Linked DNA regions of Roseivirga sp. BDSF3-8. The protein of the gene in region 1 interacts with the protein of each later gene in a pairwise test. Links are inferred from orthologs where the notes say so. Each region holds a gene or a part of one and is shown on either strand. Other genes may lie near its edges. The genes, in order: AB9P05_RS05190 and rfaD.

The links.
Region 2: the proteins of AB9P05_RS05190 (region 1) and rfaD interact in binary tests that used the Escherichia coli proteins (3 or more experiments, as listed by UniProt). The link is inferred for Roseivirga sp. BDSF3-8 from one-to-one orthologs.

Annotation. Positions count from the first base shown.
Region 1 is NZ_JBGNFV010000001.1:1,315,910-1,322,655, reverse strand. The notes cover bases 207-2,998. They hold AB9P05_RS05190 (1,4-dihydroxy-2-naphthoyl-CoA synthase), read left to right. Parts: upstream 207-1,077; coding sequence 1,078-1,920; downstream 1,921-2,998. Other genes in these bases: AB9P05_RS05180 (RNA polymerase sigma factor), read left to right, coding at 2,856-2,998; AB9P05_RS05185 (alpha/beta fold hydrolase), read left to right, coding at 2,023-2,859; AB9P05_RS05195 (MBL fold metallo-hydrolase), read right to left, coding at 207-945. In the rest of the region: more of AB9P05_RS05195, read right to left, coding at 172-206; more of AB9P05_RS05180, read left to right, coding at 2,999-3,362; AB9P05_RS05175 (hypothetical protein), read left to right, coding at 3,355-3,930; AB9P05_RS05170 (alpha-amylase family glycosyl hydrolase), read left to right, coding at 4,008-5,861; AB9P05_RS05165 (hypothetical protein), read left to right, coding at 6,136-6,525; AB9P05_RS05160 (hypothetical protein), read right to left, coding at 6,576-6,710; AB9P05_RS05155 (hypothetical protein), read right to left, coding at 6,733-6,746. UniProt on the Escherichia coli protein: Converts o-succinylbenzoyl-CoA (OSB-CoA) to 1,4-dihydroxy-2-naphthoyl-CoA (DHNA-CoA).
Region 2 is NZ_JBGNFV010000001.1:912,507-919,325, forward strand. What follows is about bases 534-3,398. They hold rfaD (ADP-glyceromanno-heptose 6-epimerase), read left to right. Parts: upstream 534-1,415; coding sequence 1,416-2,381; downstream 2,382-3,398. Other genes in these bases: lpxB (lipid-A-disaccharide synthase), read right to left, coding at 534-856; AB9P05_RS03610 (6-pyruvoyl tetrahydropterin synthase family protein), read right to left, coding at 875-1,294; AB9P05_RS03620 (hypothetical protein), read right to left, coding at 2,423-3,112; AB9P05_RS03625 (hypothetical protein), read right to left, coding at 3,248-3,398. In the rest of the region: more of lpxB, read right to left, coding at 1-533; more of AB9P05_RS03625, read right to left, coding at 3,399-4,174; AB9P05_RS03630 (SusD/RagB family nutrient-binding outer membrane lipoprotein), read right to left, coding at 4,186-5,790; AB9P05_RS03635 (SusC/RagA family TonB-linked outer membrane protein), read right to left, coding at 5,809-6,819. UniProt on the Escherichia coli protein: Catalyzes the interconversion between ADP-D-glycero-beta-D-manno-heptose and ADP-L-glycero-beta-D-manno-heptose via an epimerization at carbon 6 of the heptose.

The DNA.
Region 1 (6,746 bases):
AAAATAGTACGTTAACTTAATTTAAGTTTTTTTTTCTAACTATTGCAAATCAAGGTGTTGCAACGGTAATTGAAGTTTATTTTGTCTTGACTTGGTGGCGTATATCCTGAAATAATAAAGCAGGACATACATCTCAGTTGCCCTGTTTAATAAGTATAATGAAAATATACTCTATTTTTTTCTGGAAGGATACCAGTCCCTAAGCCTTACTTCCACTTTATCGGTTTCGCTCTCCACCATTTCTTTAAAGGCTGAGACGTCACTGAGTCCGTTTTTGCCCCTGTAATGGTAAGGGTAAACAATGGCAGGCTCAAACTCTATAACAGCTGATGTAGCTTCGTAGATATCCATGGTATAGGGTAGGTTCATACAGACGAAAGCTACATCTATGCCCTCCAGGTCACGCATGTCACCAGTGCCCTCAGTATCACCAGACAGATAGATCTTTTTTCCACCCATTTCTAAAACATACCCGTTGCCGCGGCCTTCCGGGTGGCCTATCTGGGTTTCTCTCGGCAGGTTATACATGGGTACGGCATGAACCGTAATCTTACCCATCTCATTTTTGTCACCATTGGCCATTACCACCAGGTTTGAAGTAAACATGCCCTGCAGGCTATCCGCTACTGATTGTGGCGTGATAATCGTTGCCTTTGATGTATTTATCTCCGATAGCGTCTGCTTGCTCAGGTGATCTCCATGAATGTGGGTAATAAGAATTATATCAGGGTCAGGAAGTCCTTTGAATGCTTCACCTCCACCCACAGGGTCTACGTAGATTGTCTTACCCTGCCACTGCATAGCCATGGTAGCATGAGAGATTGGCTTTATATGGAGCACTCCGTTATCGGTCTCTATCTTATCTCCGTCCCACTGGGCAAGTGCCGGCAAGGCTACAGTCAACATAAGCGCAAGGCTTAGAAATAATCTGTAATGTATGTTCATACTTGTAATTTTCTTTATTGAACCGGGAGGAGGACGGTTGGTTTAACCTGAGTCGCATCCGGCGGTGATTTTCTGCTGATTACTACCTCTAGCAAGCCATAATTCCTATTTTTACCGAAAAAAAATAACCCTATGAGTACTGCAGACTGGAAGACCGTAAAAGAATATGAAGATATCACCTACCGAAAGTCCGGTAAGGTGGCCCGGATTGCCTTTAACAGACCTAATGTTCGCAATGCGTTTCGACCGAAGACTGTTGGGGAGCTTTATGAGGCATTTCTCGATGCCCGGGAGGATACATCAATTGGGGTGGTTTTGCTGTCTGCCGAAGGGCCCTCCACTAAAGACGGGGTGTATTCCTTTTGTAGCGGGGGAGACCAGAACGCCCGCGGTCACCAGGGCTACGTGGATGACGCCGGTATGCCCCGTCTCAATATTCTTGAGGTACAGCGACTCATTCGTTTTATGCCAAAAGTAGTGATTGCCGTGGTACCAGGCTGGGCAGTAGGTGGCGGCCACAGCCTCCATGTGGTTTGTGACCTGACCCTTGCCAGTAAGGAGCATGCCATTTTTAAACAAACGGATGCAGATGTAACGAGCTTTGATGGTGGGTATGGGTCTGCTTATCTGGCTAAAATGATAGGTCAGAAAAAAGCCCGGGAGATTTTCTTCCTGGGTCGCAACTACTCTGCACAGGAAGCTGTGGACATGGGCATGGCTAACGCCGCCATTCCTCATGATGAATTGGAGGATACTGCCTATCAGTGGGCCCAGGAAATACTGGCCAAATCGCCTACCTCTATTAAAATGCTCAAATTTGCCTTTAACCTGACTGACGATGGAATGGTAGGACAGCAGGTATTTGCCGGAGAGGCTACCCGGCTGGCTTATATGACTGAAGAGGCAAAAGAGGGCCGTAACGCCTTTCTGGAAAAACGAAAGCCTGATTTCTCGGATATTAAGTGGATACCTTAATTAATTGACCTGAAGCCCGGATGACACCGGGCTTTTATTTTTTTTACCCTTGCGTGTAACAATATCCGGGTGGCGGTATCCAATGGGTAAAAATTAATTATTATGAAGCATTTTATTCTTTTGATCGTAATCGCATTCGGAACCCTGCAGGTACAGGCACAGCCGCAAGCTATACAAGTGGATGTAAGCGGAGAGGGGAGTCCGGTGATATTCCTTCCCGGCTTTGTCTCGCCCGGTAGTGTGTTTGATGAGACAGCAGCAGGCATAGAGGGTACTTATGAAAAGTATTTTATCTCTTACGCAGGGTTTAATGGATTAGCCCCTATTGATACGCCATGGTATAGTCAGATCAGGGAGAGTGTGGTACAGTATATTGTAAAACAGGACCTTGAGGAAGTGGTGCTGATAGGCCACAGTATGGGAGGCATGCTGGCGGCGGATGTGGCTGCAGAGTTGCCGGACCGTATGCATAAGGTGGTGTTTGTGGATGCGCTGCCCTGTATGCGTGAAGTGATGATGCCAGGCGTATCCGCTGAGCAGATCAGCTATAGTAATCCCTACAATGATCGTATGCTGCAAATGGACAGTGCTACATTCAGCCAGACGGCCAGGCAAATGGCTATGGGGATGACAGAAGATACTGAAAAGGCGCAGGAAGTGATTAGCTGGATGCTTGAGGCTGACAGGAAAACCTATGTATACGGCTATACTGATCTGCTAAAGCTGGACCTGCGCGAAAGACTATCTCAGATCGACGTATCTGCTCTGGTTATTGGGGCTCCCTCCTTTGGTGCACAAGTGGTCAGGGAAAATATGGAGAAGCAGTATGCTAACCTAAGCGATAAGCAGATAAAGATTGCTCCGGGAGGCCGACATTTTGTAATGTTCGACGAGCTGGAATGGCTTACAGACCAGATAAACGGATTTTTGGCAGAATGACAGTCAAAAAAAACAGGAAAGTATTTGACAGACTGTACCAGGAGTATTATGCAGTAGTGCGCAAGATGTGCCTGGGTTATACCAAAGGGGATGATGCTGCGGCAGATGACCTTAGTCAGGAGGTATTTATGAATGCCTGGGGTGCACTGGATAAGTTCCGGGGAGACTCTTCTTACAAGACCTGGATATACCGGATCACGGTAAATACCTGCCTGCTCCACATTCGGTCGGAGCAGCGCAGGGCAAAAAGGATGAATGAACTGGTAGAAGAAACAACTGTAGTCAGTGAAACGCCCAAAGACGGTGAGTTCAACTCCCTTTACAAGGCAATAGGTATGCTGGAAAAGCTGGATCGACTGGTGATCATGATGGTGCTGGACCAGCTTAGCTATGAAGAAATAGCCAAGGTCAGTGGTATCTCGGAGGGTAACCTCAGGGTGAAAATTCACCGCATCAAAAAACGATTAAAAACACACCTGGAATACGTAGAAACTCATGGATGATCTATTTAAGCAATGGCAAAATGCTCCTGCTGAATCTTCAGGAAAGTCGCCCGATCCCGGCCGGATCATTGAGCAGGCCGAGCAGAAGAAAAGAAAGAGCAGAAGATTTCATACTGGTAATATCGCTGTGTTATCGGCTACTATTGTTGGTCTGCTGGTATTCTTTAATACGGTGGCCCCGGTGCAGGAGCCACTCAGCCTGGCGTCGGTAGGGGTTATGATCGGCGGGCTGCTGGTGAGGATCATAATAGAAGTGATCAGTTACCGTAAACTGCAGCAGATAGATATGACGGAGGACACCTTAAAAGCTAACAGTCAGGCGAGGCAATTTTACACATTCAGAGACCGCATACACGGGCCGGTAACGATAGCCATAGTGTTAGCCTATTGTGTGGGCGTGGCCATGCTCATACCCGAATTCAGCCGGTACCTAACCATCAAGTCCTTGCTCATCTACTATGCAGGCTTCGTGGTGTGGGGCCTGATTATGATCGTGGTGATCCGTAAGCAAATAAAGAAAGAGGCGGAGACTCTTCGCGAGCTGAAGGGGCTGACTAGAGAAGGGTAGGGTGTCTGCCGGGAAACATGCCTTTACGCTGTTTTTCGTATTATTACCTTTACAATGAACCCATAGCCCTGAGTGTAATGAGAAATACAGGTGTATTGCTAATAATGATCGCAGGCTGGCTGGTTGTGGCCTGCCAGTCGGATATAAACGAAACAGAACAAATGGACCCACTTTTAATTTCAAACCGGCTGGAAGAGAAGAATAAGGGTGAAAAAATTGCCGTGTACCAGGTGTTTACGCGGTTATTCGGTAATAAGAACAATGCCAATAAGCCCTTTGGAACGATAGAGGAGAATGGGGTGGGTAAGTTTAACGACTTTACCCCCACGGCGCTGGATGCCCTTGCGGACATGGGTTATACACATATCTGGTATACCGGAGTGATCGAGCATGCGGTAGTACGTGATTACAGTGAATATGGTATTCGGATAGATGATGCGGACGTGGTAAAAGGCCGGGCCGGATCACCCTACGCGATCAAGGACTACTACGACGTGAACCCGGACCTGGCAGTGGTAGTGGAAAACCGCATGGAAGAGTTTGAAGAACTGGTGGAGCGCACTCATGAAGCCGGGCTGAAGGTGATAATCGACTTCGTGCCAAATCATGTGGCACGGGAGTATCATTCGGATGTGAAGCCTGAAGGGGTAACGGACCTGGGGGAGAATGATGATAGCTCAGTGGGCTTTGCGCGTGATAATAACTTTTACTACCTGCCCGGGGAGCCATTCAGCGTACCGGCGGGCTATGTGCCCCTGGGCGATCAGCCTTTTCCTACTAAGGACGGGCAGTTTGATGAGAATCCTGCGAAAGTGTCGGGTAATAATGCGATCACCCCCCAGCCCAATGTGGATGACTGGTTCGAGACGGTGAAAATCAATTACGGGCTGGACATCTTTAATAATGATACGAAGCACTTTGATCCGATACCGCAGACCTGGCACCAGATGCTGGAAATCCTTCAGTACTGGGCAGATAAGGGGGTAGACGGCTTCCGCTGTGACTTTGTGCAGTTTACGCCTTATGAGTTCTGGGGATGGGCCATACCGCAGGTAAAGGAGCAGCACCCCGGGGTGATCTTTCTGGCAGAGATTTATGTGCCTGAGTGGTACGAGGACTATCTGGAAAAGGGCAATTTCGACTACCTGTATGATAAGGTGCAGCTCTACGATACCCTGCGTCACCTGATGACGGGCTCAGGCAGTACGGATAATATCCCGCCTATCTGGAAAGACCTGAGCGGCATGAACCACACGATGCTGCGTTTCCTGGAAAACCATGACGAGCAGCGCATTGCCTCACCATACTTTTCCGGTGATCCGGCTTATGGCAAACCGGGCATGCTGGTGAGCTCGACCCTATATACAGGGCCGCTGATGGTGTATTTCGGGCAGGAAGACGGCGAGCCGGGTGCCGGAACTGAGGGCTTTGGCGGTGATGACGGCCGCACCACGATCTTCGACTACTGGGGGGTGCCGCAGCACCAAAAGTGGATGAATGACGGGGTCTTTGATGGCGGGCAGCTTAGCGAGGAACAGAAGGAGTTAAGGGTGTTTTATAAAAACCTGATCAACCTCTCGGTAAAGGAAGCGGCCCTGGCAAAAGGCGACCTGCTGGATATACACGAATACAACCGCAAAAATGGAAGTCCGGGCTATACGGATAAGGTCTATGCTTATATCCGCTATACGGATGGGCAAGCGATGCTGGTAGTGGCTAACTTTGGTGATGGTGAAGGGCGGGAGCTTACCGTGATGGTGCCTGAAGAAGCCTTGGCGCTGGCGGGCCTGAAACCCGGGGGAAGTTACACCCTTGAAGGCAAATTATCCACATCGGAAAGTTACCCCCTGGATGGAGGAAAGGTGACTTTCTCTGTTGAGCCGCTAGGGGCTTATATTTTTGAGTTGGTGAGGGAAAAAGGAGAGGAATGAGAAAACGACTTCAGTTTTACCCTGACCTCTGCATAATATCAATTTCTGCCCTGTTGCTATGTTAGCACTCAGTTGAGGCTATGCCATAGGGGCATTAAACTATTTCGCTATAAATGTGGCGTAGTGCCGATTAGGATTTAGAAGGTTTTAGAGGGGGTTTTTGACGTGCTTTTTGAAGAACTATTTCGTCTAATAAAGTAAGCTTCCGGATTAAATAGAGGTTTCAACTCTTTATATTTGCATTTTTAATGCACCAACTATATCCTTCATAAAAATGCTAAAAACTGTTGCAGAAACACCACAATACAAGTTAGAGGTGAATCTACTGAAAAACCGTGCTTATCTTACTATAATTGGCTTTTGGCGTGGTAGAGATGAAGTGTCGACTTATTTAGATGACTGGTCGAAAGCGTTAACGAGTTTAAAACCTGGCTTCACCCTTCTTACAGACACCAGAAGCATGAAAATCCATCCGGCAGATGTGCGGGCATTGCACGAAAGGGCCCAACAAATGGTTACCGAAGCCGGTGTAAAGGCAGTGGCTGAAATACAGGAAAATGGTGCCGCAAAACTGCAGCTTGAAAGCTTATCTCAGGAGACAAAAATGCCAAAAAACTCTTTTGATTCTGGGGAATTAGCAGAAGAGTGGTTGGATAATCAGTGATCCATCCGGATATCGAAACCTGTAAAAAGGCCCGGCTTTCCCTCAATGGACTACCGGGCCTTTTTCATTTTATTGGACGTGCTGTAAATCAGGTAATGCCCTGCCGTTCGCAGATCGGCGTACCCCTGGTTAGTACGGTCAAAAGTGGCCCCCTCCTCCTGCAGATTACTACTGCTGAAATCCATTGAGGGAGGCACCCATACGGGCTTAGAGGGTTCTGC
Region 2 (6,819 bases), 410 kb from region 1 along the record:
TTGAATAGGTAAACGCACTAGTTTTATAACACACCACCTGGGGAACTGAAAACAGAGCTGTCTCAAGGGTTGCTGTACCGCTTGTAACAATTGCTGCCTTTGAATAACTCAATATGTCATATGCTGAATCAGTAAGAACCGTCACTGACGGATGCTCCATTGCTGCATCATAAAGCTCTACTGGTAGGTTAGAAACAGCAGCTACCACAAAATGAAAGTCAGGAAGCTGATCTACTACCTGGAGCATGACATCTAACATCGATTTTACCTCCTGATATCGGCTCCCAGGCAGTACAGCAATTATCTGGTCATTTTTTTGACAAAGGATTTTAGCATCAGCAGAAGGGCTATAATCATTTATCAATGATATAAGGGGATTACCTACAAAAATAGCCCCTACCTCATATTTTCTAAAAAAATCGACCTCAAAAGGGAATATGACATATAACTTATCTACAAATCGCTTTATTTTCTTTGCTCGTTTTGTGTTCCAGGCCCAAACTTTAGGGGAGATGTAGTAATGAACGGGTACCCCTAAGGATTTAGCAAACGCAGCAATTCTGAGGTTGAAACCGGGATAGTCAATAAGTACGATCGCATCGGGAGCAAATGATCTTATATCCTTTTTACATTCTTTAAGAAAAGACCTGATCTTTCGTAGGTTAATTAGCACCTCCCACACCCCCATAAAGGCTGTCTCCCTATAATGCTTAACTAACTTCATTCCGGCAGCTTTCATGCCATCTCCCCCCCACCCTCTGATTTGAGCATCGGGATCCATCTGCATGAGATATTTAATTAATTCACCTCCATGAAGATCACCAGACCTTTCTCCTGCAATAATGTAATACCTCATGAATGAAAATAAAGAAGACTATTCGCCGAAATATTCAACGAAGTTTTTGGGGGTTTCATAAAGTTTTAAGCTGTGAAGCGCTGCTTGAGGAGCTATCTCTTTAACCTTATCGAACAAAATGGACCAAAACTCAATGATGAGAATTTCACAACTGGCCATCTTGTCTTGCATAAAAGGCACATCCAGATTAAGGTTCTTATGATCTACCTGTTCAATAATCTCTTTCTTAACAAGATCGCCAAGCTTCTTCAGATCAATGACAAATCCGGTATCAGGGTCAGGCAGCCCCTTAACAGTCACAATTAGCTCAAAATTATGACCATGCCAATTTGCATTAGCACAAGGGCCAAAGACTTCCTCATTTTTTTCAGGAGACCACTTCGGATTATAAAGTTTATGGGCCGCATTGAAATGCTCTTTCCGGTTTACGTAAATCATTCCTTCACCACATTTTCGAATAGAACGCAAATATACAGCCCATAATTCGAAAAAATTAGAATAGCGATGAATTACTGCGTGTTACGGAATAATTCACGAAATTGCGACAAATTCAAGCATAATGATAGTAGTCACCGGAGCAGCAGGGTTTATTGGAAGTGTTTTGATAAGCCGCTTAAATAAGGAAAACTATAATCACATAGTTGCAGTGGACAAGTTCGATCACCCTGAAAAGAACAAAAACCTAGCGGGCAATAGACTGCTAAAAAAGGTTGATCGTTCACAACTCGGACAATGGATTGATGAAAACGGTGAGGAAATAGAATTCATTTTTCATATTGGTGCCCGCACTGATACTTCTGAGTTTAACAAATCCCTGCTATGGGAATTAAATACAGATTTCACAAAAATGATATGGGAAAAATGTATAGCATTCCAAATCCCGCTGGTCTATGCATCCTCAGCCGCCACATACGGTGTTGGCGAATATGGCTACAAAGACGATGAATCCACTATTAAAAAATTGAAACCATTAAACCCTTATGGTGAATCTAAGCATGAATTCGACCTTTGGGCCCTTGATCAAAAAGAAAAGCCATTCTTTTGGGCCGGCTTAAAATTCTTTAATGTATACGGGCCAAATGAATATCATAAAGGTCGCATGGCTTCAGTTGTATATCATGCTTATAATCAAATAAAAGAAACGGGGAAAATGCGCCTGTTTCGCTCTCACAACCCTCAATACAATGATGGAGAACAGATGAGAGATTTCATCTATGTTATGGATCTTGTGGACGTATTAGTGTTTCTGATGAAGCATCGAAAAAATTCAGGCATTTTCAATCTTGGAACCGGAACAGCACGTACGTTTTTGGATTTGGTTACAGCAGTATTTGAAGCTCAAACCCTGCCCCCCTCAATAGAGTTCATTGATACGCCTAAAGATATCCGAGATACGTATCAATACTATACAGAAGCAGATATGAGCAAATTACGATCTATAGGATACTCAAAGCCTTTCACGAGTCTGGAGTCCGGCGTGAAAGATTACGTAACAAATTACCTTTTAAAACAAAAAACCGTATAGTTAATGCCTATACGGTTATATCCACTAGTTTTACTAACTAGTCAGAGGCTGTTGTTATAGTATCCTATAATCTTAGCCAGGTCAACAGGTTCTTTTAAATCAAGACCATTAACCTTTGCATATTTCTTAATCTCATTTCTTTTCTCTCCGAAAACCTCCAGGTTCCGGTTCTTATTACTTTTTATTTCGACCATTTCTTCCCCATTGTAGAAGAAGTAATCCATTTTTTTAAGGATTTCATTGTCACGACGTCCCATATCAGCTCCTTCCATGTAGTTAGCCTTTTTCAAGTAGGTATAGTTTACCCTGACTATGGACATAGGATTTCCATTAAAATAAATCTCATAGAAACCTTCAGTGGGCTCTTTATCCGTTAATTCACTAACGTTAACGAACTTTCTAGAGAGACCGGTAGATTCATCACCAAAAACGAAATTTTTAACCTTATTACCTTCAAGAAAGAAATTCTCATCGGTCTTCTTAATCTTCACGTAGATTAGATTGGAGTTAAGGTTATATTTCAATTGCACGCCTTCGATGACCTTCCCAACATACAGTTCTAAGGAACCAACCTCAGACCACTCATCATCCAAAAAATATGATCCTTTTGTATCGGGGGGAGGAAGTGATTTACCCATGAGGATGCTACCCGTAGGAACACTTAAAAACTCTAATCGATCCGTCATGTAATCATTCTCCTGGGCAAAAAGGCCAACAGAAGATACAAGCAAGAGACATAGTGTAGTTAGTGAAAATATCTTCATAAAACTTATTCATTTTATTTAGGACACCAAAAATAAGCTTTTCCCTAAAAAAAAAGAGGTCTTAGATAAGACCTCTTTTTACATAATGTATTACGTACAGGATTAGTTTCCTGTGTATGTCAAAACATATCCCTGACCAGCGTTGGTCCAAGGACCCTGGCCATAACCAGGATCAGAAATCTGAGGGAAGGTGATCGTGTTGTTAACAGGATCAAAAGTACCTTCACCGCTCCAGATCACACCGAATTCACCGGGTTGATCCAACGTCACCGTATTACAAACATCAGTGAAGCCACCACTAATAGGCAGACCTTCAAAGGTGCTGTAGAAAGGAGTCTGGTAGTCCAGATTTAAATTAGGGGAATCAAATGTAGTACCTGAACCTTGCGTGATAGATACTGTATACACTCTAGGATCAGCTATGTTCTGATTTCTATAAGCTGTTACAGTATAATTACCTGCAGGAATCTCGGTAGGACAGAAAACACCTACGCTGAATGAACAAGTACCATTATAAGCAGACTCGTTGCATATATCAGCAGACCACTGATCTATACGCTTACCTGATTCAGTGATATAAGTGTAATCAACAAGGAAGCTTTCACCCACATCCAAGGTGTCACGATCGACTCCAAAAAGAGACTCAATTTCAGCGGTTCCAAAAGAAACATTTGAAGGAACGCTCTGTATAGTTGTGTAAAGCCTTCTTTCAGAGAATTCAACTACGCTATCTTCGCCATTTTGGTCTTCAGTTATATAAAAGCCATTGTAGGTTAAGTATATTTCAACCTCGTCAATGTTTACATAACCATCAGAATAAGCGTCAACTGTGAACTCAACGTCAGTGTTGTCGAAATCATTTGGGTTAATAAGGCCCAAGTTGCCTTCAACAATACTTACTCTTGGGATGATTCCCTCTTCAACAGTGTCTAACTCTGGAACAGGAAACTCATCTTCATTTTGACATGCTGTGAAGGTTGTAAAACCCGCAGCAAGCATAAAGAAAAGATATTTATTTATTCTATTCATCAGTTCAAGCTTTAGTTAATGTCCCAGAATACAGGAGTAGTTACTAATTCAGTTGGTGCATTGCTATTACCCTGAATTTCTGCAACTGACATCGGTAACCTCAAAACAAACTCATCATCAGCTAAGAAAGGAGAGATTGAAGGAGGAAGAGCTGAGGGATAACCTGTACGACGGTAGTTATTATAAGCCTCAAAGCCATTACCAAACAAAGCTTTATGAGCTTCTGTCATAACAACATCAAGTTTACCGCTCGCAGAAGCATTGTCGTAACGATCTAAAACGTCCGCTACATAAGCCTCTATACCATCATTAACAACATCAGCATCATAGTTATTGGCAGCAGCTTCATCAACGCTAACACTATAGTCAACAACTTTGCTCATTGATGCTCTGATTCCTTCCTCCAACTGCACACGAGGATCCTCTGATACACCTAAAGTAAGAGCAGCTTCAGCAAGGATAAAGTGATGCATGAAGTTAGTAAGTAAAGGAAGAATACCGGCACCTTGACCACCATCTCCTACTTCAGCTTCATCACCCTGACCAGCATCATATTTACCACCTACAGGGTATACACCGAATACAGCACGGATGGCATCATCTGGCGGAAGGCCGCTAGGATCACCGTGATCTCTACCTGTGTATCCGTTGCCCTGGTATCCATAAGGACAGTCTACTGTCTCACAAGGAAGGTTGTCACCTTCAGGATCAGAAAGGTCCTGACGATAGATGTAGTAAGGCAGACGAGGATCATTATTAGTGATCAGTGCATTCATGAAATAGTTGTTCATGTAATACGTCTTACCTGAAGCATACGAGTTTACATAAAGAGGGTGACGGTTCAGTGGCGCCTGGTTAGTACCATAGTTAAACTGAAAGTCATCATCGTTTGATGCAATGAAAGAAGAGTCCGCATCCAGAAGGGCTGTAATGCCTGTACGTGCACGAGTCTCGTCATAAAGCCTGATTTGGTTATACAGCTTCAACAAAAGCGTATTAGCAAATTGCGTGTACTGTGCTACATAAGCTTCAGCATCACCACCGTACATCATGTCAGCAGAAGGAACGATACCGCTCTCATCTCTGGCAAAATCAGCAAGACCCTCATCAATCAGGGCGAAAACAGAGTCATAAACCGCTTCACCGCTCTGAAACTGAGGCTGCTGGTTAGCAAGGCCCTGGAAGGCTTCAGAATAAGGAGCTGCACCCCACATATCTATAATTAAAGAATAGATATAAGCTTTGTGCAGTTTACCAACACCTGAGTAAAGGTAAAGTGAGTCTTGCTCTGAAGTAGGGATGAATACTTCTAAATCCTGCAGAGAGCCAGCAAATAGCTCTTCCCAGCTTTCGCTGTAAGAGGCTGTACTCTGCTCATAACGGCTAAAAGCTAAGCCATAGAAATGCTGGATATAAATAGAAGTACCCTCATTAATCTGGTCATTCAGACCCCAGGCCATTGCACCTTGAATTGCAGGGAGCAACAGATCCAGTTGAGCCTCAGAAGGCTGAATAGGGTCTTCATTTATGTTAAGCCATTCTTCTCCGCACGAGGCCATAAAGAGCATCGTAACAGCGAGAAACGCAGCTTTTACTTTTATATATGATTTTCTCATTATTTCCATCGTTTTAGATTAGAAACTAACACTGATGTTCACACCGTAACGTCTCGTAGTTGGTGCGTTAAGGAACTCAAGTCCTTGTCCGTTACCACTACCCAGAGCACTAACTTCAGGGTCAAGACCAATCTCTTCAGGAATATTAGGTGTGAAGAAGAAAAGGTTTCTTCCAGAGAGTGTGATTGAAGCTCTTCCGAATGGAGTGCTTTCAAGAACAGACTTAGGAAGTGAATAACCAAGTGTAACTTCTCTTAAACGAATAACTGTAGCATCATAAGTTAAGAGGTCATCGAACCAAGTCAGACCATCAATGAAGTACATTTCATTTACAGATACAGGGATGTTGTTTTCCTGTAGGTTACCATCTTCGTCAAGGATAGGCTCACCGCTTGAGTTAGAAAGATATCCAGGAATAATACGGGCAACATCTCTTCTGTCGTCGTTATAAGAAAGCACACCTCTGGAGATTGTCTGGTTAGCAGTGAATGAATAAAGATCACCACCTTGTCTCCAGTCAAACAGAGCTGTCAGCGTAACTCCTTTATAGCTCAGTGTATTAGTGATACCGAGTGTGAAGTCAGGGTTAGGGTCACCTATGATCTGAAGGTCAGGATCTTCAATCAACAAGCCAGTGTTCTGGTTGATGAGGAAGTTACCATCTTCCGCTCTAAGCGCGGCAGAACCAAGAATCTGACCATAAGGAAGGCCTTCTCTGTGTACAATACCCAGGTTAGAATAACCACCAACAACGATTTGGTTAGTGTCTTCTCCAAGGTCGATAACTTCTGTATCGATATGAGTGAATGCAGCATAGACATTCCATGTGAATCCACTCGCTGTAGATACTGGCGTTACATCAAGTCCAACTTCGAAACCTTTGTTTTCTACCTCACCCACGTTGATGATTGCACCAAGTGAACCAGTGGTAGGAGCCAGGTTTGTATTTACGATCTGGTCAGTAGACGATCTGTGGAAGTACGTCGCGTCAAGACCAATACGGTTCTGGAAGAATTTCAGGTCAGCACC